Regions from separate parts of the Pseudoalteromonas sp. MT33b genome, predicted to be linked through region 2. Evidence: predicted binding sites of a transcription regulator. Region 2 holds the regulator's gene; the other holds the start of a gene.
What was found. The regulator LexA, encoded in region 2, represses DNA repair genes until DNA is damaged. The targets are predictions, from matches to a motif close to TACTGTATNNNNATACAGTA.
Positions count from the first base shown of each region.

Region 1: the regulator LexA is predicted to act here: its motif matches at 9,396-9,415, upstream of uvrD (DNA helicase II).

Region 1 covers NZ_CP059831.1:141,503-156,400, reverse strand. Annotated here, with positions in the region: gene H3302_RS00770 (ATP-binding protein) at 42-2,975, opposite strand; gene H3302_RS00765 (two-component regulator propeller domain-containing protein) at 2,948-4,042, opposite strand; tRNA gene H3302_RS00760 (tRNA-Met) at 4,493-4,569, opposite strand; tRNA gene H3302_RS00755 (tRNA-Met) at 4,633-4,709, opposite strand; tRNA gene H3302_RS00750 (tRNA-Met) at 4,773-4,849, opposite strand; gene cysQ (3'(2'),5'-bisphosphate nucleotidase CysQ) at 4,988-5,785, opposite strand; gene nudE (ADP compounds hydrolase NudE) at 5,778-6,350, opposite strand; gene yrfG (GMP/IMP nucleotidase) at 6,412-7,068, shown strand; gene H3302_RS00730 (dUTP diphosphatase) at 7,081-7,701, opposite strand; gene H3302_RS00725 (peroxiredoxin-like family protein) at 7,826-8,452, shown strand; gene H3302_RS00720 (YacL family protein) at 8,496-8,864, opposite strand; gene H3302_RS00715 (hypothetical protein) at 8,996-9,220, opposite strand; gene uvrD (DNA helicase II) at 9,480-11,645, shown strand; gene H3302_RS00705 (GNAT family N-acetyltransferase) at 11,623-13,695, shown strand; gene H3302_RS00700 (ABC transporter substrate-binding protein) at 13,772-14,782, shown strand; gene H3302_RS00695 (CZB domain-containing protein) at 14,850-14,898, shown strand, end outside.
Region 2 covers NZ_CP059831.1:3,342,995-3,357,892, reverse strand. Annotated here, with positions in the region: gene norR (nitric oxide reductase transcriptional regulator NorR) at 1-1,556, opposite strand, end outside; gene H3302_RS15150 (NnrS family protein) at 1,715-2,947, shown strand; gene hmpA (NO-inducible flavohemoprotein) at 2,970-4,133, shown strand; gene H3302_RS15140 (hypothetical protein) at 4,241-4,615, opposite strand; gene H3302_RS15135 (S41 family peptidase) at 4,608-6,242, opposite strand; gene H3302_RS15130 (endonuclease) at 6,341-7,000, opposite strand; gene H3302_RS15125 (VOC family protein) at 7,115-7,468, shown strand; gene H3302_RS15120 (hypothetical protein) at 7,443-8,168, opposite strand; gene H3302_RS15115 (hypothetical protein) at 8,316-8,696, shown strand; gene H3302_RS15110 (PaaI family thioesterase) at 8,700-9,137, opposite strand; gene lexA (transcriptional repressor LexA) at 9,311-9,928, shown strand; gene coxB (cytochrome c oxidase subunit II) at 10,472-11,614, shown strand; gene ctaD (cytochrome c oxidase subunit I) at 11,614-13,209, shown strand; gene H3302_RS15090 (cytochrome c oxidase assembly protein) at 13,209-13,739, shown strand; gene H3302_RS15085 (cytochrome c oxidase subunit 3) at 13,775-14,650, shown strand; gene H3302_RS15080 (DUF2909 domain-containing protein) at 14,550-14,861, opposite strand; gene H3302_RS15075 (SURF1 family protein) at 14,876-14,898, shown strand, end outside.

The DNA.
Region 1 (14,898 bases), 380 kb from region 2:
AAAATGTACTCAAATACGACATAACAATAAAAATCAATAAGTTAAACGTAGTGACACTGATATTCTTTTGCCGTCATACCATATTTTACTTTAAAAAATTTCGAGAAATGTGAGCGAGATGAAAAACCAATATCGTCAATCACCAAACTAATTTGACGACCTTGGCGTAACAACTCGGCAGCTTTTATGAGTCGATAATCCCGTAAATATTCACTCGGTGTCATGTTGAGAAACACTTTTAACTTACGCTGCAACTGACGTTCACTCAGTGCGAGATGCTTAGCACAATGCGTCATTGAGAATCCTTGTTGCTGATAATTTTCAGATACATAGTGCTCAAGCTTTTCAAGTAACTGTTTATCACGCGGATCAACGGGAGTATCTGCCTTTGGTGGGCTTTGATCTGGCACCTGAATCACATGCTGTTGAGCATATTGATTAACCCAATCAATCCAATTTTCGACTTTTAATAATAATTCTTCCCTGTCAAAAGGCTTGGTGATTACATCCAGAGCATGTTGTTTTAAACCGCTTACCCGCGTTTCATAGTCTCCTTTAGCAGTGAGTATTATCACGGGAATATGGCACGTAACAGGGGAGCTATGTAACGCATCTAATACGGCAAAGCCATCCACTTTTGGCATCATTAGGTCTGTCACTATCAAATCTGGCACTTGGCTTTGCGCTATTTGCAAACCAACGTGGCCATCTTCTGCCAGTAATACCTGATAACGCGGGTGTAATTCAGTTTTTAAATAATGACGCAACTCATCATTATCCTCGATAACCAGTACGGTAGGTTGCTCACAATTTTTCTTGGCTTTAAGGTTCTCACTGTCGATACTCACCGAGGTTGCCTGCTCGAGAGCCTCAGCTAATGGGAAGCGAAGCGTAAATGTTGTGCCTACCGCTAAGCGACTAACAAGCTGAATGTCGCCTTGATACTTATCAACGAGACGTTTCACAATGGCTAACCCAACACCACTGCCTTCTACATTAGCTTGGCTGCTTACACGATAAAAGATATCAAATACTTTCTCTTTCTCCGCATCAGCAATCCCTTTACCTGTATCGGTCACCTCAATAAAGGCATTGTTATCATGCGTTGTAATTTTTAAGCTTACACTCCCTTGTTTTGTATACTTGAAGGCATTGCTGAGTAAATTGCTTAATATAGTAATTAGCCCCTCTCGGGTGCTTGATATAAAAATTGCTTCTTCTATTTCAACATAAAACTCTACTGATTGCTCACCGAGTACAGAAAACTGTCCTGCAACCTCACGCGCAATCGCAGACAAGGATACAACCTTAATAATCTCTTCATTGCGCTCATCATAACGGGTCAATGTTAAGAGTTTATCGACCAGATTTTCTAAACGTCGACTGTTTCGTAATACCAAGGTTAACTGCTCACGTTTATCTGTGTTTTTTTCATTAAAAATAAGACGCTGCAATGGTGCGATTAACAAACTAAGGGGCGTACGTAACTCATGAGATGCATGCGTAAAAAAGCGCACTTTATTTTCAAGCGAATCACTAAGCGCATCAGCTTGCTGTTCTATCAGCGCTTTTTGCTCTGCAATTTCATCAGTGCGCTCATTGACAAGTTGCTCTAGTTGATACTTTTGTTTACGGATCCGATAGGTCCAAAGCACCGTTAATAACCACACCAAACATAAGACAAGTACTGCGCAAACAACATAAAAAGCAGGGCTTTGCCACCATGGAGCCAGCACTTTGATATTCAATAACAATGGGGCGAGTGCGTTCGCTCCACTTTCGCTACTTGCTTTAACGATAAGCTGATAACTGCCAGGCGGTAAGTTGGTGTAATCTATTGATAAGTAAGGACCAGTTACATTTCTCCATTGCTGTTCAAAACCTTCTAAACGGTAAGAATACTTATTAGTTTTAGGTTCTGAATAATGCAAATAACTGACCTGTAAGTGCATGCGTGTAATATCGGCTGGCACTGTGACGATGCGACTCTTCTCGATTTGGTAAAGGCTACCGAGCTTACTCCCAGCAGAAATAATAAGGTCTTGATCGTCAAACTGTAAACGCGTTAATGCTAACTGCCCACCTTGTTTATTCTTAACGAGTGTTTCAGGGTTAATAACACTTACACCTTGGGTGCCGCCAAACATTAACCGGCCATCTCGCATTTTCAGATAGGCGCCGGCATTAAATTCATTGCCTTGCAAACCGTGACGAGCTTTATAACTGGTGATTGCAAAATTCTCTGGATTTATTTTAGCTAATCCATTGTTTGTACTTACCCAAACCATGCCATCATTGCCTTTTAATAAAGCATAAATCACTTGATTAGGCATACCATCTGCCACATTAATAACCTTTACTTGCTGGCTATTGGTGTCAATGATATTTATTCCATTAGACGTCGCTAACCACATACGTGAACCTTCCTGTAAAAAGGCTCTCACCGTATTATCAGATAAAGCCGATGCGGGGTTACCTTTGCGATAATTAATTAAAGAATCAGTCGCAAAGTTATAGTAATACGCCCCATCCCCATCGGTTGCTATCCACATGTCTGTTGCGGAGCTTTGATATAAGCTTGTCACCCTTGCTGTAGGTATGACTAATTGAGAATGTGCCTGTTTTTCTGAAAAACTGATAAACCGACCTAATTGCCTATCAAAACAAAATAATCCACCACCATTCGTCCCTACCCAGACATTATTTTTCTCATCCACCAGCAAGGCGTAAATACTGTTTTCAGTTAATCCATGGCTCCCTTCATCAGCTCGAAAATGTGTCACACTGCCATCTTGGTGGAGCACATCAATGCCCTGCTGCCAACTACCAACCCAAATGTCTCCATTTAAATCTTCGGTTATCGCTTTAATTGCGTTACTGGTAATTGAATTGGGTAAGTTGCTCGCCACGAGGTGTTTAATACGGTTTAATTGTTGATCAAGGATATCTATCCCGCCCCCCAACTGCCATACCAAATACGTTGCTGCGAATCTTCAAATAGCGCCCAAGCATCTTTACTTGAAAGCGGTGTCGGTTTTTTTAATTTACTGAATTGAAGTGAAGCAGGATCTAGCTTGCTGATACCATTGGCAGTACCAAACCACATAATATCGCTACTATCACGGTAAATACTGTAAACTCGGTCGTGCGCTAAGCTATATCTGTCAAATGGGTCATGGGTTAAAGCAGAAAACGTGTTGGTTTTGCGATCAAAAATATTGATGCCGCCCCCTCGCGTTGCAAGCCATACTCGACCTTGCTGATCAAACTCGATATCACGAATTTCGTTACTGGTTAACCCGTGCTCTGAGTCGCTCGATTTAAGCCATTGCTGCATCGATTTTGCTGATAAATCAATCTTAAATAACCCACCGCCTTGACTGGCCAACCATATTGTTTCGTCATTTGCCTGCTTTATCGCAAAGATACTCGAATGAATGCTAGGTGGCTTTGTAAATCCATTCAACAACGTACTGACAGGTTGTTGCTTAGCAAGATCATAATGAATTAATCCTGCACCATGAGTACCTAGCCACAATACATCGTGTATTTTTGTTATCGCATAAATAGGCTTTTTTATATCCCGCACTAGTGGGGTCACTTTTTCATTGCGTTTATTGTAAGCGAATAAACTGCCATCATACGTGCCGATATACAGCACGTGAGAATCAACAAACAAACTGGTAATACGGTAGTCTGTTAAAATGGGCGAAGAAAATTGGTAATCGTATAACGGGAGTTGATTTACGCCCCCATTGCGGGTGCCTATAAAAAGGTGCGATTCGTTATCGAGTGCAAGCGGATAAATGTAGTTATTCGTTAAACTATTGTTTTCTCCTGTTGACGAAAAAACAATAAATTCATTCCCATCAAAGCGGTTTAACCCTGCTTGCGTAGAGAACCATACAAACCCCTGCTGATCTTGTTGAATATCAAATACAACGCTTTGTGATAAGCCATTATCAATACTGAAATTTTGAAACGCAGGCCACGCAAAAGGTAAAAAAAATAGACTAAAAAGATAAATAAGAAACCGAGTCATCCCTAAAAGCTACACATTTATTATTAGTTATTAATAAAGAATAGTTCAGTTCAGTTAACATTCATAATAGTTCCCCATTTTAACTACATGAAAGAAAAGCTTTTATTATAGCCGGTTCTAAAGCTCATCACGTTTAAGCCCAATAATACCGCTATTGTTTCAGGCAAAAATACGTTGATGTGTATCTAATAATTTTAGTTAATTTAATTTCAGTGGGTTGCGGGAGCGGGGAATTATGAAGGCGAACCGGCGACCTTTAGGTTATAAACCTGAATGTCAGGCATAAAAAAACACGCGGCTGCGTGTCTGATCATTGTTGCTAATTTAATTTCAGTGGGTTGCGGGAGCCTATGAAAGCAAACCGACGACCTTCGGGTCATAAACCTGAATTTCAGGCATAAAAAAACACGCGGTGGCTTGTCTGATCATGTTTGCTAATTTAATTTCAGTTGGTTGCGGGAGCCGGATTTGAACCGACGACCTTCGGGTTATGAGCCCGACGAGCTACCAGGCTGCTCCATCCCGCGCCTGAAATTATTAAGTTTACTTTTCTTCTCACTTAATTTAAGAAGTCAGCCAATTCAAAGAATTGGTTGCGGGAGCCGGATTTGAACCGACGACCTTCGGGTTATGAGCCCGACGAGCTACCAGGCTGCTCCATCCCGCGCCTGAAATTATTAAGTTTATTTTTCTTCTCACTTAATTTAAGAAGTCAGCCAATTTAAAAAATTGGTTGCGGGAGCCGGATTTGAACCGACGACCTTCGGGTTATGAGCCCGACGAGCTACCAGGCTGCTCCATCCCGCGCCTGTAATCTCTTAGTAACATAAGCATGTTAACGATGCCCTGTACCAGAGAGAGCGCTATAATATAGCAAAAAAATTAGAAATCAAGGGTTATAATAATAAAAGCGGTTCAAGCGAACAAAAAGCACACAAAACTACTCTAAATAGCACGTTGATGAGGACTGATCATTTTTTGCCACTCCCAATCTGGGTGTCCCATTACAATAAAATCAGGATTCTCAGTACTTTCTCGTTGATTGTAAGTCAGTGGGTTAAATTCAGCGTCAGTAATGCATCCGCCAGCTTCTTCGACAATTACTTGAGATGCACCAGTATCCCATTCACCTGTTGGGCCAATACGTAAAAAGCAATCTGCTTTCCCCTCAGCAATAATGCAAGCCTTTAATGAACATGACCCTAATGCTACGGTGGCAAACTGAGTATTTAAATATTGACTGACCGCCTCAATTTTTTGCCTGCGACTCACCGCTAATGTTAAGTTATCTGGCGTTGCTACCGAAATTTGCTTATCTTGGCCATTTTCACGTTTAAACGCACCATTTTGATAACTTGCGAAATACGTCACTTGTTTAGCTGGCCAGTGTATAACGCCTAAGACGGGATGATTGTTTTCAATCAACGCAATATTTACCGCAAAGTCGCCACTTTCTAAAATAAACTCTCCCGTACCATCCATAGGATCTAGCAACCAATATCGCTGCCAATGTTTCCTATCTTCAAGTGCTGGAATAGGCGTCTCTTCCGACATAATCGGAATATCGGGAGCCAACTTTCTTAGGCCTGCCATCAATACTTCGTTCGATGCCAAGTCAGCTTTCGTTACGGGTGTATTATCTGACTTTTCTTCAGCACCAATATCATCTTGCTGATAAATAGCCATAATAGCCTCACCTGCCTGCTCAGCTAAACGAATGCACGGTTCTAAAAAATTATTCATTGCCCGCTCCTGACTCTAGGTACTTTGTTAATAATAGCAAAGCTGCAACACTTCGTGCTTCAGTAAAGTCATCTTGTTGTAATAAAGATTGCCAATCTTGTATTGGCCATTTAACAACAACGAGCGGTTCAGGCTCATCACCAGGTAACGTTTCTGGATAAAGTTGCTCTGCATAGAGAATATGCATAGTGGCATTAAAGTAACTGGGTGCCATCGTTACTTTTTTTAGTGCAGAAAAATGCTTCGCACCAAAACCGACCTCTTCTTTAAGCTCTCGGTTTGCGGCTTGCTCTGGTGTTTCTCCAGGATCAATTAAGCCTTTAGGAAAACCGAGTTGATAGTCGTTCGTGCCTGCACAATATTCCCTTACTAATAGCAATTCATTATCAGCTGTAACGGGCACAATCATCACAGCTCCCCGGCCACCACCACGAATTCTTTCGTACTGCCTTTGTTCATCATTAGAAAACTTCAAAGCCAGAGATTCAACAGTAAATAGTCGGCTTTTGGCGACGACTTCGTTAGACAATATTTGCGGAGGTGTTGGGTGCTTTTTCTGTGTCATTGGCATTAATTTGCTATCATGTCAGTTACACTCATGATAAATCTTTTAAAGTGAATTGCCTATGTTAAATTGGTCAAAAATCGATACAGTACTGCTTGATATGGATGGCACTCTGCTCGATTTGCATTTTGATAATTACTTTTGGCTTACCGTTATTCCCGAACAATATGCATTAAAGCATGGACTCAGTTTAGAGCAGGCGAAAACAGACATTTTTCAACGCTATCAAAAAGTAAGCGGCCAAATAAGTTGGTATTGTTTAGATTACTGGCAACAGCAACTCGATTTACCCATTATGGCGTTAAAGCGTGATATTCAGCATTTAATAAAAATTCGCGAAGACGTCCCCCCTTTTCTAACCGAACTTAGAAAAACAGGCAAAGAATTAATCTTACTTACGAATGCCCACCCAGATTGTGTCATGTTAAAGTTTGAGTTAACGGCAATAGACAATTATTTAGATGGCGTTATTTCAACCCATCAATATGGTGTGAGTAAAGAACATCAACCTTTATGGCAGCAAGTGCAACAAGAATGGCAGTTTGATAAAGCGCGCACTTTATTTGTTGATGACAGTCCCGCAGTGCTCGATGCGGCCAAAGAGTTTGGCATAGGCCATATACTTGCGGTTGCCAACCCTGATAGCCGACAACCGCATAAACAGTTCGATGGCTATTTATCTACCACCGACTTTCGTGACTTCATGCCCCTAAAATGAGCATAAATAGGTTTATTTAGGGTAACGCTGCTCTAAGCCTTGATAGACAAGCTTTGCAAAATCAGCATGCTCCGTACCGAGGCTTTTAACGACTTCAACTAAATGCTCGTTATCTTCTTGACCGTTCCACACCTTTATATAACTGCCATCTTTGTAACCATGATCTTGGCGGAAGAAATTAAGTGTATTTTTGCCAACATAGCCACGATATAAATCGTCGATATCCATGCCAATTTGCGCCATACATCCAGCGAATGCGGCAGCATTAAAACGCTTTTCAGCAACGGCGGTTGCAGCCAATAACTCAAGCGTTTGTTTAAAATCGTCAGCTTGCTCAGGCGCACTTAGTTCAGCTTCAAGTTGAGCGGCAAGTTGCTCGTAACTTGTTTCCCCGTCGATACGCAGTGATAAACCAAAATGGAAAATGTCGACCAGCTCCAAAATAACTTGCTCAGTATCTGGGGTTTGTTTTTTCCACCATTTCCAACCATAGTGGTCGAGCATTTCAGCACACTCAACCCAAATAGCACGATACCATTCAAAACCTTGGCTAAACCATTGCTCATGCACTTTTGTATTCATGGCATTTTGCATCTCGAGCATGACAACGATTTTTTGTAAATTAGCAGACATTTTTAATCCCAACTTGCATTTTTATTTAGCTATATACTACAGATAAATTCAGCATTGATGAAATTAAAAAACAGCTAAGCAGGTCTTCATAAGCAGTTGAAAAAAATAATTGAGGAATACCATGCTGAGAACCCTTCTTGTTAGTGCATTACTTGTGCTATCTAGCCAAACACTTGCAGCCACAGCTCATAATATTGCTGACTCGGCAGAGCACGTCAGTCCACTATTGCCTGGATTAACAATTCCAGATGTTGATTTAAAAGACCAAAACGGCACAACCGTTTCTTTAAAAAAACGTTTTAAAGAAAAAACTACCGTATTAATCGTTTACCGAGGTGGATGGTGTCCCTATTGTTCCAAGCAATTAGCCAACGTACAAAAAATTGAGGATCAATTAGCAGACTTGGGGGCACAAATTATTGCAATATCTCCGGATAGTCCAGAAAAGCTAGCCGAGACTAAAATAACCTCTGCGAACTATCAACTACTCTCTGATGATAGTTTGGCATTGAGCCAAACGTTGGGATTGGCATTTTATCTCGATGACAAGACCGCAAAAATTTATCGCAACAAGTTAGGGGTTAACTTTGTATCACTCGATGGCAAAGCACAGGTTGCGTTACCCGTTCCTGCTGTTTTTGTAGTAGATAAGCAAGGGCTTATCCACTTTCAGTATGCGAACCCTAATTATAAAGTTCGTTTAACAGAAGACGTATTGTTAGCCGCAGTTAAATCAGTGAGCGAACAATAAACACACTATCGAGTGATTAATTAAGTAGGGCTTTAAGCCCTGCTTAACGACCTTGCGCAAACGCGTGCCAAGACTCAATTAAATCAACAAAATCCTCAAAACCGCAGCCACTGCTTAAGCCATTTTCTTCAAGCATTAAATCATCATCCTGATACGCCATGAGATCTTCATTATCTTGATGAAGAGCATGGGCTTCAAACAACGCTTCGTCCTTACTCAAAATCAAATCTATTTCTTGGCCTTGCAGTGTTAAGGGCTCATGGCTATTTTTAACGGCGGAAATTAGCGCCTGGACCATCGCTATTTTTTCTTTGCCTATTTCTTCATTCAACCAACGACCGATAACCGCATGTTCAGTCGAAATTTTAATACGTAAACCGCTCATTGGATCGCGGATAAATTGATATTCCATCGTAAATACTCACAACTCTTGATGCAGTAATTATATCGGTTGCGGCATGCAGTAGCGAGTTCAGAAGGCCAAAAACAACACTAGCGCCCAATGGCGCTAGTGTTAATGCTGTTTAGATATATAAAAAATTGCTAGAGTCGCGACTTGAAACGCGCGGCATCAATGATTGCCCATAGGTATACAATCGGAAGTAATATGAAACCAACGGCGACATAAATTAATACCCCACTTATGATCCACGCTAAGAAAAATGCGATCGCCGCCATCAAACGACCTTGCACCAGTTGCCCTAAACCGGGAAAAAAGATATTACATATTGCTGCGATTACATTACCGCCAGAACCTTGCTCTGCCATACTAACCTCTGTAGTTTTTGATGATTATACTTTTTATAAACACACTTCATGCCAACTTATTATATTTTATAAATCAACACGTTAAATTTTCACACTGTTTTTATTTTAGTTCTTTTTGCCACAAATAGGTCAAATTCACAATTTTTATTATGCAATTTTAATAACTTGCCAAAATAGCTGTTTATAAAAACAGTATTTTATTTAGCCTTGCATAAACACCTGTTATACTCCTCTCATTATAGATTGAAAAGGCGTAACGATGGACGTTTCTGAATTACTCGATGGCTTAAATGACAAACAACGGGATGCAGTCGCAGCCCCATTGCAAAATATGCTAGTACTTGCTGGTGCAGGTTCTGGTAAAACTCGAGTACTTGTTCATCGTATCGCATGGCTAATGCAAGTTGAGCAAGCCTCTGCCTACAGTATTTTTGCGGTCACCTTTACCAATAAAGCTGCAAAAGAGATGCGCTCTCGCGTAGAAGAAACCTTAAAAGCGCCTGTTGGTGGCATGTGGATTGGCACTTTCCACGGGTTGTCTCACCGTATTTTGCGTGCACATCATCGTGAAGCAAAATTACCTGAAAGCTTTCAAATCTTAGATTCAGACGATCAGCAGCGAATGATCAAACGCTTACTTAAAGCAATGAATATCGATGATAAAAAGTGGCCAGCGAAACAGTTTAGCTGGTACATCAGTGCTAAAAAAGACGAAGGTCTGCGCCCTAAAGATATTCAGGCTTACGATATCAATGAGCAAATGATGCTGAAAGTTTATGCAGCATATCAAGAAGCATGTGATCGTGCTGGTTTGGTCGACTTTGCAGAAATTTTATTACGCTGCTACGAAGTACTTAACAATCACCCTACGCTACTGCGTCATTATCAGCAGCGTTTTGCTCATATGTTGGTAGACGAGTTCCAAGATACCAATACGATTCAATATGCTTGGTTAAAGCTGCTAGCAGGAAACACCAACAGCATTATGATAGTAGGTGATGATGACCAAAGTATCTATGGTTGGCGCGGTGCACGTATTGAGAATATTAAACGCTTTTTAACCGACTTCGAAGCCGAAACCATTCGTCTTGAACAGAACTACCGCTCAACAGCCACAATATTAAAAGCCTCCAATGCGCTAATTAAAAATAATGCTGAACGCATGGGTAAAAGCCTCTGGACCGATGGTAACGAGGGTGAACCAATTTCGGTGTATGCCGCTTTTAACGAATTAGATGAAGCCCGTTTCGTAAGCAGTAAACTGCGTAGCTGGCTAAATGCTGGTAATGCCTTGCAAGATGCCGCGATTCTATACCGTAACAATGCGCAATCTCGTGTACTCGAGGAAGCCATGTTACAAGAAGGGCTTAAATACCGCATTTATGGCGGCATGCGCTTCTTCGAGCGTCAAGAGATTAAAGACGCCCTTTCGTACCTGCGCTTAGTGGGTAATCGCCAAGATGATGCCGCCTTTGAGCGCGTTATTAACACCCCTGCTCGTGGCATTGGAGATAAAACCCTCAGCCACATTCGTGACTGTGCGCGGAACGAGTCTCTTCCTCTGTGGTATGCTGCAAAAGCCATTATTGAACAGCAGCATCTATCAGGGCGTGCAGCCAGTGCAGTAACAAAATTTTTAGAGCTGGTTGAGCACATTGAAGACAAAATCAGTGATCTTACCTTAGAAGAGCAAGCTAAATACGCGATTCAAACTTCAGGATTGATGGCCATGTACCAAGCTGAAAAAGGTGAAAAAGGCCGCGCTCGCGTAGAAAACTTAGAAGAGCTCATTAGTGCCTGTGGCCAATATGAGCTACCTGAAGACGAAGAATTCAGCTCACCACTGCAAGGCTTTCTTGCGTACACTTCTCTCGAATCAGGCGAAGGTCAAGCCGATGAGCACGAAGATGCCGTGCAAATGATGACACTTCATTCAGCAAAAGGCCTTGAGTTCCCGCTTGTTTTTATGGTGGGTGTTGAAGAAGGCATGTTTCCTTCACAGCAAAGTAATGAGGAGTCTGGTCGCTTAGAAGAAGAGCGCCGTTTGTGTTATGTAGGCATGACCCGAGCGATGGAAAAGCTGTACATTAGTCACGCTGAAACTCGCCGTTTATATGGCCAAGAAAAATACCACAGCCCCTCTCGATTCTTGCGCGAAATGCCAGAAGACTGTGTTGAGGAAATTCGTATCAAAACACAAGTTTCAAGGCCCCCAGCCGCAGGCCGTTTTAGCTCATCAGTCACACATGCCGCATTTGAAGACAGTGGCTTTAATTTAGGGCAACGCGTTTTACATGCAAAATTTGGTGTAGGAACGGTACTAAATTATGAGGGCAGTGGTGCACAGTCACGTATTCAAGTGAACTTTGATGATTTAGGCAGTAAGTGGCTTGTTACTCAGTATGCAAGACTTCAAGCCTTATAACGACTACCTAAGCATGCTCATCACTGAGCTGACGATTGCCAAGCATCGTCAGCTTATTGTGGTGCAAGGCGATGCAACCTGGTGTTATGCATTTGCCAATCAACTGTCACTGCCAAACACGTATGTGTTTAGCAGTTGCCATCAATTAAAAAATAGCGTCTTCCCAAAGCATGTTCATCAAATTCTTGGACAAGAGTTTCAACACGCGATTTTTGATGGTTTTAGTGGACTGTATGCAGATAAGTTAGCCGCGCTTGCCGGTACAGTTAAAGCTGGTGGTGTGTTTATTTTATTACTCCCGAATGACCCAACATGGGTCGATCCTGCGCTTGAAAACGTCACATCGTTTGGACAAACAATAACGCATAGTTTCTTTAATGAACGCCTAACTACATTATTAGAGTCGCAAACACACATTTTTAAGCAGCACATCACGCCAACGACATATCAAACAATACACCCACATCACGCATTAATTGACTTTTCTCAACAACAGGCGTGTATTGAGCAAATAATTAAAACAGCACAGGGTCGCGCACATCGTCCTCTCGTAATTAGTGCTGATAGAGGGCGAGGAAAATCAGCCGCATTAGGCCTTGCAGCTGCTGCATTAAAGGATAAAAAAATACTGCTGTGTGCGACTCAAGTTAAAGCGGTGCAAACCACATTTAAACACTTAGCTGAACAACTTAATGTCCCTTTGCAAGCCAATTGCAAGCAACTTGCAAACCTAAGTTATAGTGCTCCTGATAACCTCCTTAATGAAAAACCTCAATGCGATCTGCTATTTATAGATGAAGCTGCAGCTATCCCTGTTCCTATGCTAATGCAAATTTTACACTCGTACCCACGTATTGTGTTTGCTAGCACCATGGTCGGTTATGAAGGCAATGGCCGCGGTTATACACTGCGCTTTTTACATTATTTGCGCAGCCAGTTTAAGTCATTAAAGACAATAAACTTAGACGCACCGATCCGCTTTGCAAAGCATGATCCGCTTGAGTACGCCATACGCGATTTATTACTGCTTGATGCGCAATACAATCAAGTCGCTAGTTCGTTACCTTTGCAGTTCGAGCAGGTTAGCAAGGAGCGCCTTATTCGTGATGAACACTTATTAAGCCAAGTTATGGCACTCCTCGCGTTAGCGCACTACCAAACCAGTGTGAGTGATTTACGTCAATTGCTTGATGCACCTGAATTACACTTATTTATTTGCCGACAAGCAGAAAACCTACAAGCCGTCTGTTTAGTCGCAATTGAAGGGGGACTATCGCAAGATATTGCAGAGCAAGTAATAACAGGCGAACGCCGCCCGCAAGGGCATTTAATGGCACAAACATTAACTCAGTTAACGCATGATACGCAGTGGCTAACAGGTCACTCTGCACGCGTTGTGAGAATCGCTGTAGCACCAGAGAGCCACCAACAAGGTATAGGATCTGCCTTATTAGATTTTTGCCAACAACAACTAAGTACGTGCGATTTCTTTGGTGCAAGTTTTGGGGCAAATGCGTCATTAGTTAGGTTTTGGAAAACAAATGGTTTTCGCCTTGTAAAGCTAGGTTTTAACCGTGATAAAGCCACTGCAGAACATGCTGCACTTGTTATTAAGCCATTAAAAACACAAAGCAAAGCAGTCACAGAGCAATTAAAAGAAGAATTTAAGCAAGACCTATCCGTGCAACTATTTGGGCATTTTAACTCTTTACCATGGCAACTAGTTGATGAACTACTTTCAGGCTATTCAACAATAGGTTGCTCTTCAGAAATGCTTAATAGAGCAGACAGGTTACTCAACAACGACGTTACACTCTTTAAATTACAACCCTTACTGTGGCAGCTTATTTGGCACATGCCTATTAGTCTAAATTTACTCGACCAAGATACAAAAATGATCCTTATTAGACTAGTATTACAGCAAATTGATGTGAAAAGCGTAATTGATGAAGCACACTTCACGGGTAAAAAAGAGTTCGACATTCGGTTCAAAAAAGCAGTACACGATTGGTATGCCCAGTTTACTTTACTTAATAAGAGCAACCCTTAAGCGCCTAGCGATTTGCTTGCTTTTCGTGCCTATTATAGGCAACACTCAACATACACAGCCACCTATAAAATTAGGGATGTCTACCGCACTAACAGGCCCTGCAAAACACATCGGCGAGCAATTAGCACTGGGTAGTACAATCTATTTCAACAAAGTAAATGCACGTGATGGAATACATGGTCAAAATATTGATCTTATTCTTGCTGATGACGGTTATGAGCCTAAAAATACCGTTGTAAACACGCGACAATTTTTATTTAACGACAAAATAGACGCTATCTTCGGCTCGATGGGTACACCGACTGCAAATGCGATTAAGCCCCTTTTAGATAGACATCGAGTGCCCTTCTTGATGCCTTTTACTGGTGCTGACTTTCTCCATAACCAGTCAATGCCAAACGTCTTTAACTTACGCGCAAGCTATCAAGATGAAGCGATAGAGCAAATTAATTATTTAGTTCAGGAGCGCAAGCATAAAAAAATAGGGTTGATGATCCAAGCCGATGAGTTTGGTTTTTTAGTTGAAAGTAACTTAATAATGGCACTGCAAAAACACGATTTGGTACCGGTTGAAGTTGCACGTTTCAAACGAAATAGCGAAGAGATATCAAAGGCACTAGAACAACTTAAAGTTAGTGGAGTCACCGCAGTATGCATGGTAGGCACTTATCAACCATTAGCCGAATTTATTAATACTGGATACGAGCAAGGTTTTAAACCCGACTATACCTCAGTATCATTTGTGTCGAGTTTTGATTTATACTCTCTCATTCACCACCCAAGTACTATTATGGTAACGGAGGTTGTGCCAGACCCCAATCAGTGTGACAACTCCTTATGCAAGCAATTTAGAGCAGATATCAAGCCCTATAACACAAGCCCTAACAGAATTATTTTTGAAGGCTATTTGAATGCAGTTGCGTTAGTGAGCGCCGCACAAAAGTGCACAACACCGTTGAATAATCAATGCTTGCTGACTGAACTAAATAAGCTCTTTAGTGATACGTCTGAGTTTGCCGATTTATTTAACAATCAGACAAACAACACGGATAAAAAGATCTACCGATCCTATTTTAAAAGTAATTGAAATTAACTACTGCTAAATCGAAATAATGTTCTATGCTTTAAAGACTTAACAAGGCTTTGAGGGAAATATGGATCTGATTAATTTTCGTGTTGGGCAAAAGACCATTTCACTTAAGA
Region 2 (14,898 bases):
GACTTTTTTACGTTAATACCCAAGCGTTTGGCCAGCCTCACAAGGTTGGCCCTGTCGACTTTAAGCGTGCGGGCAGTGGCTGCCCAGTTTAAGTTGTGCTGTTCTAGTTGCTGCATAATCATCTGATAACTAAACGCATCGGTAGCTTCTTTTAATGACAGCGAGGATGTATTGGTATTGATAAGCTGAGTCGTTGTGTGCGTGTTTGTAGCACGTTTTTCTATATCACAGTGCTGTGGTTCAATGGTGATGATTTTCTGTTGCCATTGTTGTTGTTTGGCTTTCAAAGCAGCTCTACTTATCACGTGTTCAAGCTCTCTCACATTACCAGGCCAATCATATTGGCGTAGCAATATTTGCGTGTCGATACCCAGTTTTAGCTGTTTTATAGCAAGTTTGCGCGCAGTTTGCTCAACAAAAAAGCCAGCCAAAAGAATCACATCATTTTCGCGCTCTTTTAGTGCGGGTACGTTAAGTGGGTAAACGCGCAGCCTATGATAAAGATCTGCGCGAAAACGTCCTTCAGCAACTTCTTGTTTTAAATCGCGATTTGTTGCTGCAATAACGCGTACATCAACGTAACGACTTTGATCTTCACCCACGGTTTGCACTTCGCCACTTTGCAGTACGCGCAACAACTTACTTTGCATTGCTAAGGGTAATTCACCAATTTCATCAAGAAAAAGTGTTCCGCCATCAGCGAGTTGAAATTTACCTTGGCGAGTTGAATGGGCGCCAGTAAATGCGCCTTTGCTGTGCCCAAAAAATTCACTTTCTGCCAGATTCTCAGGTAACGAAGCACAATTAAGGTGGATTAAGGGTTGTTCTCGTCGCTTCGAATTGAGATGAATATTACGTGCAACAAGCTCTTTCCCGACTCCAGTATCGCCTTGTATCAGTACGCTAAACTCCGATGCAGCCACTAATTGAATATCATTTTTTAGTATTTGCATACAGTGGCTATTACCAATTATTTCAACACCTTCTCGGGTTAAAGCCTCAAGATTAAGTTGCTGAGCTAGTTGGTGATTGTGCTGTGCATGTTGCTGGTAATGTTGCACTGTAAGGAGGGTTTCAACATGTGCTGCGACTAATTGCATAAGCTGTGTGAGCTGAGTCTGGGGGACATCATCAAAAGCATATTCGTTGAGGCTATCAAAGGTTAAAACAGCCAGTAATTGTGAATCTTGCTGTTGACTGTAAAGGGGCAGCCCCATGCATGCATGTACAGGAAAATCCCCCTCACGACTTTGTAATAAACCATCATAAGGGTCAGGAAGCTCACACTCTTTAGCAAACTTGAGCGGTTGGGTGCTTCTGCAAATTTCAAATAAACGAGGGTGCTCGTTTATCTCAAAGCGTCTGCCAAGAGTGTCTTGAGACAAGCCGCGCTGGGCGACGGGTTTTAACGTTTCGCCCTGCTTAATAAGTAGGGCAACGGCATCACAGTGTATCCATTCACTTATACAGCTTAGTAGATCGCTGAAGTCGTTTTTGTTTGGATTTACGTGGGCAAGTGCCAATGCAATATCGAGGATGCTTTTTTGGCTTGTCATGTCAAATTGACCTAAATGTGTTTTTTTGTCTTTTATAATGGTGAGTCATTATGACACATAAGGCAATGATTTGTTTTTAATTGATTGAAAATAAATGGTTTTTATTTTTGGCGTGAACTGTGCAATAGGCTGACTAATTCGGGCAAATAAGGGTTGCAATGAAAGTCATTAATTTAACAGAGCCAATGCAAAAAAAAATCCATGTTTATCAGCTAAGTAAATGGCCAGTATGGGGATTAGCATTTAGACCTTTCTTTTTAGGGGCTGGTATTTTGGCTGTTTTATCTATGAGCTACTGGCTGCTAATTCTGAGTGGCTATGCAAGTTGGCAGTTAACAATGCCTGCTACGCTGTGGCATGCCCATGAAATGCTATTTGGGTTTGCAGGGGTCGTTGCTATGGGATTCTTACTGACCGCAGCGCAAACGTGGACAGGTGTGCCAAGTGTTAGCGGTATTAAATTGTGTTTACTTAGTGTGACTTGGGTTATCGCACGCGGCAGTTTCTTTGTTGACGTAAATGGTATTAGTCAACTTAACCTTTACTTGGTAGGGGGATTTCAGCTTGTGTGGTGGTTGGCTGGTATTGCTATTTTGACTGATATGCTCTTACAGGCTAAAAGCCGTCATAATTATTTGTTCATTTTTATTACCGCCATGCTATGCGCGTGCAATATGATTTTCCTCAGTTTGGTCGTTTTGCAAAAGTTTTCCTTTGCGCTAAGTATTGTTGATACCGCCGTTTTACTCATGGTGTTATTGGTGGGGGTTGTTGCGGGGCGTGTTGTGCCTTTTTTTACCGCACGCGGTCTTAATATTACTGAACAAGTGCGCAGCCCTAAGCTTGATAAGCTACTGCTATTCAGTTCGTTATTTGCCATTGCTTGGTATTTCTTAAGCCAGTTATTTTTTAACACATTGAGTGTTGGCTGGGTATTCGCATGGCTAGCTACCTTGCATTTTTATCGCAGTATTTTGTGGTGGCATGCAGGTGTATTAAAAGTGCCTTTATTGTGGTCTCTGCATTTTGCTTATTGGGCACTGGCAATAGGTTTAGCGTTAATCGCTGTTAGCTTTTACAGCCCACTCATACTCTTTAAAGATGCGTTGCATCTTGTCACTGTTGGCACGATTGGCTTAATGATTCTTGCCATGATGGTGCGTGTATCGCATGGCCATACAAGTCGTCCTTTACAGGTGCCTGTACTCGTGAATGTCGCCTTTATGCTTATTGCAGGAGCTGCCATTGTCCGTGCTCTGCTCCCCGCTATTTTAAACCATCACCTTGCGTGGCAATTAAGTGCATTGCTATGGGTGCTGGGTTTTATTTTATTTTTATTTCATTGTGCGCCCATTTTACTTAAACGTCGTGTTGATGGCCGTCCAGGTTAACTACTCTTGAATAGGAAAAAATATGTTATCTGAAAAAACGATCCAGGTTGTAAAAAGTACACTGCCTTTGCTTGCAGAAGCAGGTCCGCAAGTTACTGAGTACTTTTATGATCGTATGTTTAGTTATAATCCTGAGCTAAAAAATATTTTTAATATGACCCATCAAAAATCAGGGCATCAGCAATTTGCATTATTCAATGCGTTAGCTGCTTATGCTGCAAATATTGATAATCTTGAGGTCTTAAAAAGTGCGTTAGCGCGTATTAACCATAAACACACGAGTTACCATATTTTGCCAGAACACTACTCGATTGTTGGTGGGCATTTAATTGCGACCTTAAAAGAGTTATTGCCAGAGCAATTTACCCCTGAGGTTGAATATGCGTGGCGTGAAGCATATGCATTGCTTGCCGATGTATGCATTACAGAAGAAATGGCGCTATATCAAAAAACTAAACAAGCTAAAGGGGGCTGGTTTGGTACTCGTTTGTTTACGATCACTAAAAAACACGTTGAGTCAGATTCTATTACCAGCTTTACCCTCACTCCTTGTGATGGAAAGCCCGTTGTGTCGCACTTACCTGGTCAATACTTAGGTATAAAAGTCCACTCTAAAAAGACTGAGAATACTCAAATTCGCCAGTACTCTATCTCACAAAAAAGTAACGGTGAAAACTATCGGATCAGTGTGAAGCGAGAAGGACTGGTTTCTAATTATTTACATAGTTTAGATGAGGGCGAGCACATAGAGGTCTACCCACCCGCGGGTGATTTTGTTTTACGTGAAAGTAACAGCCCTGTGGTATTCATTTCTGCAGGGGTTGGTCAAACACCCTTGTTGGCCATGCTGCAAAGCTTACTTGACAAGCAACCTAGTCAGCCTATCCATTATTTACATGCCTGTGATAACGCTGCGCAATATGCATTTAAAGATTATTTGCTGTCAGAAGTTAATACACACCAAGGGCTGAGTTGTTTTACATGGTTTAAAGAAGGAGCCGGAGCCGATTTTACTGGTTTGATGGATGTTGCTTTACTGGCTGAAAAGTTACCGCTTAGCGATGGCGCGTTTTATATCTGTGGACCCATTGCTTTTATGGCTTTGATTAAACAGCAACTTGTTAATTTAGGTGTGGCAGCCGAGCGTATTCATTACGAAGTGTTTGGTCCTCATCAAAGCCTATAATAGCGATATCTGACAAGGGTTAATTATTGACAATTGCATGGATAGCAACGCTATTCATCAGAAGCACTAGAAAATGAAAGGCGCAGTAACATACTGCGCCTTTTTTGCTATTTGACTTCGCATTCCACATTGGGCAGTGGAATACGCAACTCTTTTTTAGGGTAGTAAAGTACGCATTGATCAGCGGCTTTTTGCAATATGAACTTTTCAGATGGAATGCTATGTGCCCCCATAATTGGCATACCATCTGGACCTTTACTGGTGCCGTGATCAATCAATAGTTCTGCGCTTTTTGTAAACACATCATCAGCGAGCGTTACTAAGCTCCCACCTTTGGCTGACTGAATCGCTTGTTGCAACTGAGTGATGACACCTGGGTTGACTCGCGTTAGTGTGGCATTTTGTGGTTGTTCGGCTTGGGTACTTTTACACGCCACTAAGCTTGTTAACATAGCGACAGCCAGCACATGTTTTTTACTCATTGCTCTTTCCTTTCGCTGAAACTGGACGAGTTAAATCCATGTTTTCTCTGTAAATAGGACGATTTGGTGAAAGCGATAACCCAGTCTCTTGTTCTGCTTGTGATGCAAAGTTTAGCTGTTTAGTTGCTGATGCTTGCGCCACAACAGGACAGCTATCATTTTCAATATGATAAAGAGCGGCCGCGAGGAGTCCTTCTTGTTGGTCGCCTAAAGAGTGATCAAAGTCATCAGCAACGACACATCCTTTCACATCAGCTGCAAATTGTGGTGTTGGTGTTGGGTTTAAGCCATCGGCGTATTCACCAAAACCTTTAAAGTTGGCACCGGTAAACTGAATGGTGTAATACGTCGTGGCGCAGTTATGCGTTGGGGTAAAGCCATAGGGTTTACCACAGGTTTTACCACCAATTAAAATAACTTCAGCATCAATGCCTTTTAAGCCATTTATAAAAGCTTCTGAGGCAGAACAAGTACTTTCAGTGCTCAGTACATAGACTTTTGCTAAGTTAAGATCTGGCAGGGTATTATTAGTTACCTCAAAAGTTGAGTAGTCCACTTCAATATCAACGAACGGAAATGGGTTTTCAACAGGTTGTTTGTCGTTTTTAATGGTTTGATAGTAATAGTAACCTTGAGTATTAGCAGGGCCTGCGACCATATAAGCAAGCTGCGATGACAGCGCTAACAAGCCGCCACGGTTATATCTAAAGTCGATTACGAGTTCATCAATATTGTCGGCTTTAAACTGATTGACCGCATCAATAAGTCCTTGCTGAGCAATACTAATATGGCTATTAAATTGCATGTAGCCAACTTTGAAACCGTTTTCGGTAGTGATGGTGCCAACGTTTTGCACCGGCGTTTGGGTGATATTTCCGGCGACGATATTAATCGACTTTTCAGTGCCATCATTGCTGCGCAACTTAAAGTTGTGAGATTCGCCAGCTGTTGGACTAAAAAGTACTTCGTTTAATGTATCGACGCCTGCTGCGGTATTGCTATCAATGCTTACATTGTCAACCGATAGAATAGTATCGCCGCGCTGTAAACCTGCTTTAGCGGCTGGCGAATCATCTTCTAGATAAGCAACGCGCAACTCACGCGGAGGAGTACTCTTAATAAATGCCCAGTTAATTCCGTAGCCAGATACGACACCTGATTGCGCTTCTTTAAAGTAATCTTCGGTCGGTTCGCTAAAGTGGAAGTTATCTTTGTTAGCACCTGAGTCTGTTTTTTGGAACGTTTTTAACTGTGCAAAATAAGCGGCCACTGAATTAAAGTTATCTGGGTTATTATCTTCAATTTCATCGTACCAAAGGTAAGTTTCATTGCTCCAAGAGCGTAACCACATTTTCTCTGTAAATTCAGAGCCTGCTTTATCTGGGTATGGTTGGTTATTGTTGTAAGGATCAGTGCCCGTGCGTGGTATTGCACATTGGTCTTTAAATTCACTCGATGAGGCAAAAGTACCCGCAGTCCATGTTGGTCCAGAATTTGTTGGGGGTGGTGTAGGCGTGCTTGTATCTGGGTTGGTTGGCGTTGATGAACCTCCGCCACCACAGCCAGATAAAGAGAGGCCTGACACTGCAAAAAAGATTGCTACTGCGAGTTTGTTATTTTTAAACATTTGTCTACTTTCCTGTAAATAATTGTTTAAAAAGTATCAACAAGAAAGAGGCAAGGCAATAGAGTAAGGTTGTAGTTTTGTAAACAGGTGTACAAATTTTACAGTGCTTTTCTATTGCTTATTTCGGCTATCTCGAGTTTTTGCCATGACTCAAACAAGGTGCGTTGCTTATCTGATATTTTTAAGTCATAGGTTTTTTGCATATAAAAATAGGTGTCTGCTATACGTTTTCTTGCATAAAGTGGAGGTTCGAATACGCGCTGTTTAAAATCTATTTTCACAGGGCATGCGCCGTAGTTGGCGCTACTCGTTGCAACCATTCCATAGCGAAAATTTGAGCGGTCGGCATTTATTTCACCAATTGCAGGGGCTAGATTATGGATGTCAGCCTCCATTTTACGAAACTTTTCACTGACTTTTCGGCAGTTTTTACGCCCGCCATTTTGCCAACATTGTAATTGGTGCCCAAACTCCCACGCAGGGACTATATGTTCCCATTCAATTCGTTTCGCGCGTGCATTTTCTTTACCAGAGCGAGTGATTTCGTTACGTGGTATGTACCCGCAGACGCTCGGGTCGGGCACCAGTTTTTTTCCTTGGCGTTTAATATCACACCCGCAATATAAGCTTTTAGCGTTTTCGGGTAAGGTTTTAATAAGGTATTTTTTGGCGCTAGAAAAGTTTGAAAACTGTTCCGCAGACGCCGTAAAGCATAACAACAGGCATAAAGTTGCTGATAAAAGTAAACGCATATCCATCACATAAGTGAACTACTGGAAACACTATTGTAAAACGCAGAGCTGAAAAGAAAAAGAGCACGCGCCAAAAGTAAACTATAGTCATTAATAAATACAGTCTATGGGAGTTGAACAATGCGGTTAGGTGCGTTTTCTGTGAGTTTAAATGTACAAGATATCCATGCTTCAAAGCTATTTTACGAGAAGTTGGGGTTTACTCAGTTTGCGGGTGAGATAGAGCATAATTGGTTGATTATGAAAAACGGTGAACATTTAATAGGTTTGTTTCAGGGGATGTTTGATAAAACCATGCTGACTTTTAACCCTGGCTGGGACCAAAGTGCGAGACCTTTAAGTGAGTTTAGTGCTTATGATGAACTAGAGGCGCACTTTAAACAACAGGGGCTGGCGGTACAAAAGGTCGGTGATGCCAGTTTTATTGTCACCGACCCTGATGGTAACCCTATTTTGATTGATCAGCACGTGTAATCGGTTTACGGCGTCTGATACGGACATTTTGTAGTAATAAAATAATGCCCGTAATACAAAATAATACGCTACTTGCGGCAAAGCTAATTAGTAATGGGTTGTTGAAATTTTCTCGTTCATCATAATCCATGATATGCAGCATCCAGAAAAAGTCAAAAATGCGCCACAAGGTGCTACGAACAGTAATGACTTTACCGGAGTCGCCTTCTAAATAAACGGTTGTATTTAACCAATCGTTATAGCTCACTTGCCACACATTGGAGCGGTGACCGACTTCTCTCGCTCCTTTTTCTAGTAACTGCGCACCCGCGACATCCGCCTTGATGAGTAAGTGTGCATTGGCATTGGCAATAATTTCAGTTTTAGTTGGTGTGCTCATAGCACGACCTGATTGACCGTCAAAGTTAAACACGCCTTTATTAGTCGTCACTTCGATGATGGGAGTGGTTAAAAAATGACGGTATTGAATGCTATCAATTTGCTGAAATTGTTTGGTTATTTGGTCAAGAGAAGCGGGGTAATCATGCAAGGTAAATGGATTATCTAAGCTACGGTTGGCTAAATGTTTACCATGTACTTTTTGAAGGGGGATGGAGCTCATTACTAAGCCCCCTAATAACCAAAAAAAGAGTTGTATGGCGAGTAAGTAACCCAGCCACTTATGCCCTTTACGGGCATATTTAAATACGCGCTTATTCATTGATTACCTCTTATTATTTTTTTATTGGGCAGCGGTATAGACAGAGCGACTCAACGCTCTTGCAGCATTTACTGTATTCTAAATTTGGTTTATGTACAAAACTGAGTTAAAGTTTCAGAGATATCAATAGAGGGTAAAAACGAGAGTATGTCGGAAATTCAATTTTTAAATGTAGATCTGGAACTTGAATCAAAACACGATATGAGTGCGCTGGTAGCTGATTTAAAGAAAAACGCCATGGTTTTACATTACGACCAAGATGAATACCGTCAATTAGCACGTATTGAAGCCGCGGCTGATATCAGCACACCAGATAAAGCTATCAACCAATTATGTGAACTTATAGAGTCGTGCTCACGCAATGCATTAAAGCAATGGTTGTCTTGCTCAAAGCGTACTTTCGATATTGGGTTTGAGTCGGGTGACTCACCTAAATGTTTTAATCAAGCCCTGCACGCAGACACCTTATTACGTATTTCAGCGATTGGCGCAGGGCTCGAAATTACTATTTATCCTGTTGAGCGTTAATCACTAACGCTTGACTACCGCTGCGGTCATTCGTGATACGCAGCATAGTTCACCTGCCGCATTCGTTATTTTAATTTCCCATACAGATGTTCGCTTACCTAAGTGCAGTGGCTTTGCCGTGGCTGTTAAGAGGCCTTTTCGAGAGGCTTTAATGTGATTGGCATTTATTTCTTGGCCAACAGCATAATATGCGGTGAAGTCGACCACAAAATTGGCTGCATAACTTGCTACAGTCTCTGCTAAAACAACATTAGCACCACCATGGACCATCCCCATAGGGTTATGATGCTCTGGAATAGCGGGCATAGTGGCCACTAAATAATCGTCGCCGATTTCGGTTATTTCAATGCCCATTGTTTTCATTAATGTGCCTTGCCCAGTAATACCCTGTTCGAGTTCTTTACATAATTCGAGGGTGAATGGTTGATACCAAATGCTCATTGTGTTTCCTTTGCAAACTAACTTCTTAAGTGAAATATCGGTATACAATATGGTATCTATCCCCACCGTTCAATGCTTGTTTTTTATCATGAGAGGAAGGGGAATTTAAATTTGCGATTTTCAGATAACTGTATATACTCACAGTTAAATGTACTGTATGGAAAACCAGTTGTATGCGCCCATTAACAAAACGCCAATCGCAAATTTTAGAACTTATTAAAGTATTTATTAAAGACACTGGTATGCCACCTACGCGTGCTGAAATAGCGCAAACATTGGGATTTAAAAGTGCCAATGCCGCTGAAGAGCATCTAAAAGCACTGGCAAAAAAAGGCATGATTAAAATGAAGCCTGGAGCAAGCCGAGGCATTCAATTAGTCGAAGAAGACGAGCCAGAACAGCTTGGCTTACCACTGATTGGGCGTGTTGCCGCGGGTGAACCTATTTTGGCGCAAGAGCATGTAGAAAGCCATTGTCAGGTTGACCCTGCATTGTTTAAACCCGCTGCAGACTTCTTATTGCGAGTTAACGGCATGAGTATGAAAGACATTGGCATCATGGATGGTGACTTACTGGCAGTACACAAAACGCAAGTTGCAGAAAATGGCCAAGTTGTTGTGGCACGTGTCGATGACGATGTGACTGTAAAGCGCTTAGAAAAAGCAGGACGTAAAGTATTTTTGCATGCTGAAAATGAAGAATTTGCCCCGATTGAAGTGGACTTAGAGCATGAGTCATTTAATATTGAAGGCTTAGCGGTTGGGGTTATTCGCAACGCTGATTGGATGTAGCTTTTTATATTACGCGTTAATCGTTACAAGCAGAGTAATTACTTTATCTGCTTTGCTAAACTTTTTTGAAACAACGCACCAAATTGATTCAATTTGGTGCGTTGTTTGTTTTTGACCGTTTACCTAAGATTTGTTAACCCTTACTTTCTACATAAAGCCTTATACGGCGCAGTTTTCCTTTCTTTTTAAGTTTTTATACTTGCCTTAAGTATTAATTAACGCGCTGATTATAGTTGTTATTTTTGCACCAAAATAAACATTTATTACCACAAAAACTTGCTTATTGCTCATTTTTTAACTAATTGGTTAAGTACATTGTATTAACACCTATTTACGAAAAAGACACACAACAAATGTGTAAGGGGGTTAAACAATGAGTGTGTCGTTCACTGCGTCGTGATGATACACAGACCCAAGCTGTTTGTAGATGACACATCAACCATCGATTGGTTTGGGTATTTAAACAATAAAAAAAACGAATGGGCACCAGCTGTAACGCCTTTTCGCTTTGCGTCTTGCAATAGCATTAAAAGGAGCTGTCACATGGGTAAACTGCGTTACACCTTGTGGCTTATATTGGTAGCACTTCCGCAACTTGCTTTGGCAAATAGCCAATTCAATATGCGTAAAGGTGTCACTGATATAAGTAATAATGTTTATGAATTACATATGACGATATTTATTATCTGTTGTGTGATTGGCATCATCGTATTTGCGGTGATGTTTTGGGCTTTGATACATCATCGTAAGTCTAAAGGGGCAAAGCCTGCCCAATTCCATGAAAGCACGAAGGTCGAGATACTTTGGACTGCTATTCCATTTGTGATCTTAATCGCTATGGCAATCCCTGCCACCAAAACGCTTATTGCCATGGAAGATGCTTCAAAAGCAGATATTACAATCAAAGTAACAGGGTCGCAGTGGAAGTGGCACTATGAATACATGGGAGAAGATATTGCTTTCTATTCGATTTTAGCGACACCGAAAGATCAAATAGATAATCAAGCCGAAAAAACAGAGCACTACCTACTCGAAGTCGACAAACCTCTGGTGTTACCAATCAACAAAAAAGTACGTTTTTTAATGACCTCTGATGATGTAATACATTCTTGGTGGGTTCCTGATTTTGCCGTGAAAAAAGATGCCAATCCCGGCTTTATTAATGAAGCATGGACACGCATTAACGAGCCCGGTATGTACCGTGGTCAATGCGCAGAGTTATGTGGTAAAGACCATGGTTTTATGCCGGTGGTTGTTGAGGCATTGCCAGAAGATGAGTTTGCGACTTGGCTTGCAGACGCAAAACAAGCGAAAGAACAAGCCGCTGCTGCAGATGCCGCATTACTTGATCAAACTCTTTCGAAAGATGAATTAGTTGTTTTAGGCGAACAAGTCTATATGGCCAGCTGCGCAGCCTGCCATCAGCCCACTGGCATGGGATTGCCGGGTGTATTTCCAGCCTTAAAAGGCAGCCCAATCGTGTTGGGCGATGTGAACGATCATATTGATATTGTTTTACATGGTAAGCCAGGTACAGCGATGCAAGCGTTTGATAAACAGCTTTCAATAAAACAACTTGCAGCAGTCATCACTTATAAACGCAATGCGTGGGGTAACAATACCGGTGATGTCATTCAACCGAGTCAGATTCAAGCAGCAATTGATGCAGCAGCGGAGGCGAACTAATGAGTAACGTTATTAATGAGCAAGCCACTGAGCATGCGCATCACGACCACCATCATCCAGCGAAAGGTTTCAAGCGTTGGTTATATACAACCAACCATAAAGACATAGGTAGTTTGTACCTGATCTTCTCGTTGACGATGTTTTTAATTGGCGGCGCCATGGCTATGGTGATCCGTGCTGAATTATTCCAACCTGGTTTACAATTGGTTGATCCTCACTTTTTTAACCAAATGACCACAGTACATGGGTTGATCATGGTATTTGGGGCTGTGATGCCCGCCTTTACAGGGCTTGCAAACTGGATGGTACCTATGATGATAGGTGCGCCAGATATGGCCTTACCACGAATGAACAACTGGAGCTTTTGGATTTTACCTTTTGCCTTCCTTATTTTATTGGCATCGCTGCTTATGCCCGGTGGTGGTCCCGCTTTTGGTTGGACGTTCTATGCACCGCTTTCAACGACTTACAGTAACGATAATACCGCGCTGTTTGTGTTTGCAGTGCATATTATGGGTATTAGCTCAATTATGGGCGCTATCAATGTCATTGTGACAATTGTAAACCTTAGAGCGCCGGGTATGACATGGATGAAACTGCCTCTATTTGTATGGACGTGGCTGATCACGGCTTTCTTACTGATTGCTGTTATGCCCGTGCTGGCAGGTGCCGTGACAATGGTATTGACCGATAAGTACTTTGCGACCAGCTTTTTTGATGCTGCTGGTGGCGGAGATCCGGTGATGTTCCAGCATATTTTCTGGTTCTTTGGTCACCCTGAAGTCTACATTATGATCTTACCGGCGTTCGGTATTATCTCAACGATTGTGCCGACCTTTTCGCGCAAAAAATTATTCGGCTATGCGTCCATGGTGTATGCAACCTCATCAATAGCACTCTTAAGCTTTATTGTTTGGGCACACCACATGTTTACGACAGGTATGCCGGTTGCTGGCGAATTGTTCTTTATGTACGCGACGATGCTGATTTCGGTGCCAACTGGGGTAAAAGTGTTTAACTGGGTGGCAACAATGTGGCGAGGCTCTATTAGCTTTGAAATACCCATGATGTTTGCAATCGCCTTTATTGTGTTATTTACGTTAGGTGGTTTTTCGGGGCTTATGCTTGCTATTACACCGGCCGATTTTCAGTATCATGACACCTACTTTGTGGTTGCCCACTTCCATTATGTATTAGTTACAGGTGCTGTGTTCTCCATTATGGCTGGGGCCTATTATTGGCTGCCGAAGTGGACGGGCAATATGTATAACGAGACCTTGGCTAAATGGCACTTTTGGTTATCGCTTGTTAGCGTTAACGTGCTGTTTTTCCCAATGCACTTTGTGGGGCTTGCAGGTATGCCCCGCCGTATTCCAGATTACGCACTTCAATTTGCTGATTTCAATGCCATCATCAGTATCGGTGGGTTTGCGTTTGGTTTATCGCAACTGCTGTTTGTTTTAGTGGTCTTTAAGTGTGCCAGAGGCGGCGAAAAAGCCCCCGCTAAAGTATGGGATGGCGCTGAAGGATTAGAGTGGGAAGTTGACTCACCAGCACCGTATCACACCTTTGAGACGCCACCGGAGATTAAGTAATGAATCACGCACCTTTGCTTAAAAAGCTGTTGTTAGCATGTTTAGCTATGTTTGCATTTGCCTTCGCATTGGTGCCGCTTTATGACGTGTTTTGTGATGTTACGGGCCTCAATGGTAAACCCTCACTTGAACAAGCCAAAGTCAGTGAGCATGTAAATACTGAACGTCAGGTTGATGTGAGTTTTACAACTCATGCGCAAAGTGGCGCCCCATTCAAAGTGGAGTCTGAGCAGTACAGCGTCGCTGTGCAGCCAGGCGCCATGCGAGAAGTTAAGTTTAGTGCTAAAAATACCAGTAATACTGACAAGGTAATGCAAGCTATCCCAAGTGTTTCACCCGGTAAAGCAGCAAAGTATCTACATAAAATTGCTTGTTTTTGTTTTGATCAACAGCCGTTAAAAGCAGGAGAAGAAGTGGAATTCACTTTACTGTTTTATGTTGATACTGAACTACCCTATGACGTGGAAGAGCTAACATTGTCGTACACCGTGTTTGATATTAGCGGGCAAGTTGTGGCCAAGAACGATTAAGCCGCCAAGCTAATTGCTAATTAGGAGCAAACAAAATGAATCAAAATTACGAAAAATATTATGTGCCAGCCGAGAGTCCTTGGCCAATTGTTGGGGCTGTCGCAATGTTTTTAATTGCAGTAGGCGCAGGCCTCACTGTAATGCAAGTAAACGGCGAAGGAAACAGTGGTCAGTTCGTCTTATATCTTGGTATTGCGATCCTCATATATATGGTTTTTAGTTGGTTTAAAAACGTGATTGAAGAGTCGCACAAAGGGTTATATTCAGCACAAATGGATCGCTCATTCAGACAAGGTATGAGTTGGTTTATTTTTTCTGAAGTGATGTTTTTTATGGCGTTCTTTGGGGCATTATTTTACGCCCGCATGATCTCGGTACCTTGGTTAGGTGGTGCGGGGAATAATGCCATGACCAACGAGGTACTTTGGCCTTCATTTGAGGCCGTATGGCCATTGTTGACAACCCCTGCGGGAGAGACAACACAAGCAATGGGTTGGCAAGGCTTACCGCTGATTAATACCCTTATTCTATTAACTTCATCGGTCACTATCCACTTTGCGCATGTTGCCATAGAAAACAATAAGCGGGGGGCACTCAAAACGTTCTTATCACTCACTGTGTTGCTTGGTGTGGTGTTTTTGGCTCTGCAAGTTTATGAGTATATGCATGCATACCAAGACTTGGGTCTAACCCTTGATGCGGGAGTGTATGGCAATACCTTCTTTTTGCTGACCGGCTTTCACGGCATGCATGTGACCTTAGGGACGATTATTTTATTTGTGGTACTGCTGCGAATTTTTAAAGGTCACTTTACCAGTGAAAAGCATTTTGCCTTTCAAGCTGCGGCTTGGTACTGGCACTTTGTTGATGTGGTGTGGTTGTGTTTATTTGTATTTGTGTACGTGCTGTAGCGTTATGAATTGGCGATGGGTTAGTGTGAATAAAGCCCAGTTTTAATGCCGCAATAATGATGATCAGTACCATGGCAGAGAAAAACACTCGTCGACCTAAATAGTGAGACATAGGTCGCGAGTGTTGCTTAGTAGACATCATCACAAATAGCGCCCGAAACAGATTAAACACTATATATAACAATAACAGTGTAATGATGATTTTTATCATTTTAGGTTTCCTAGATGCAGTTGATTTTAAGGCGTAA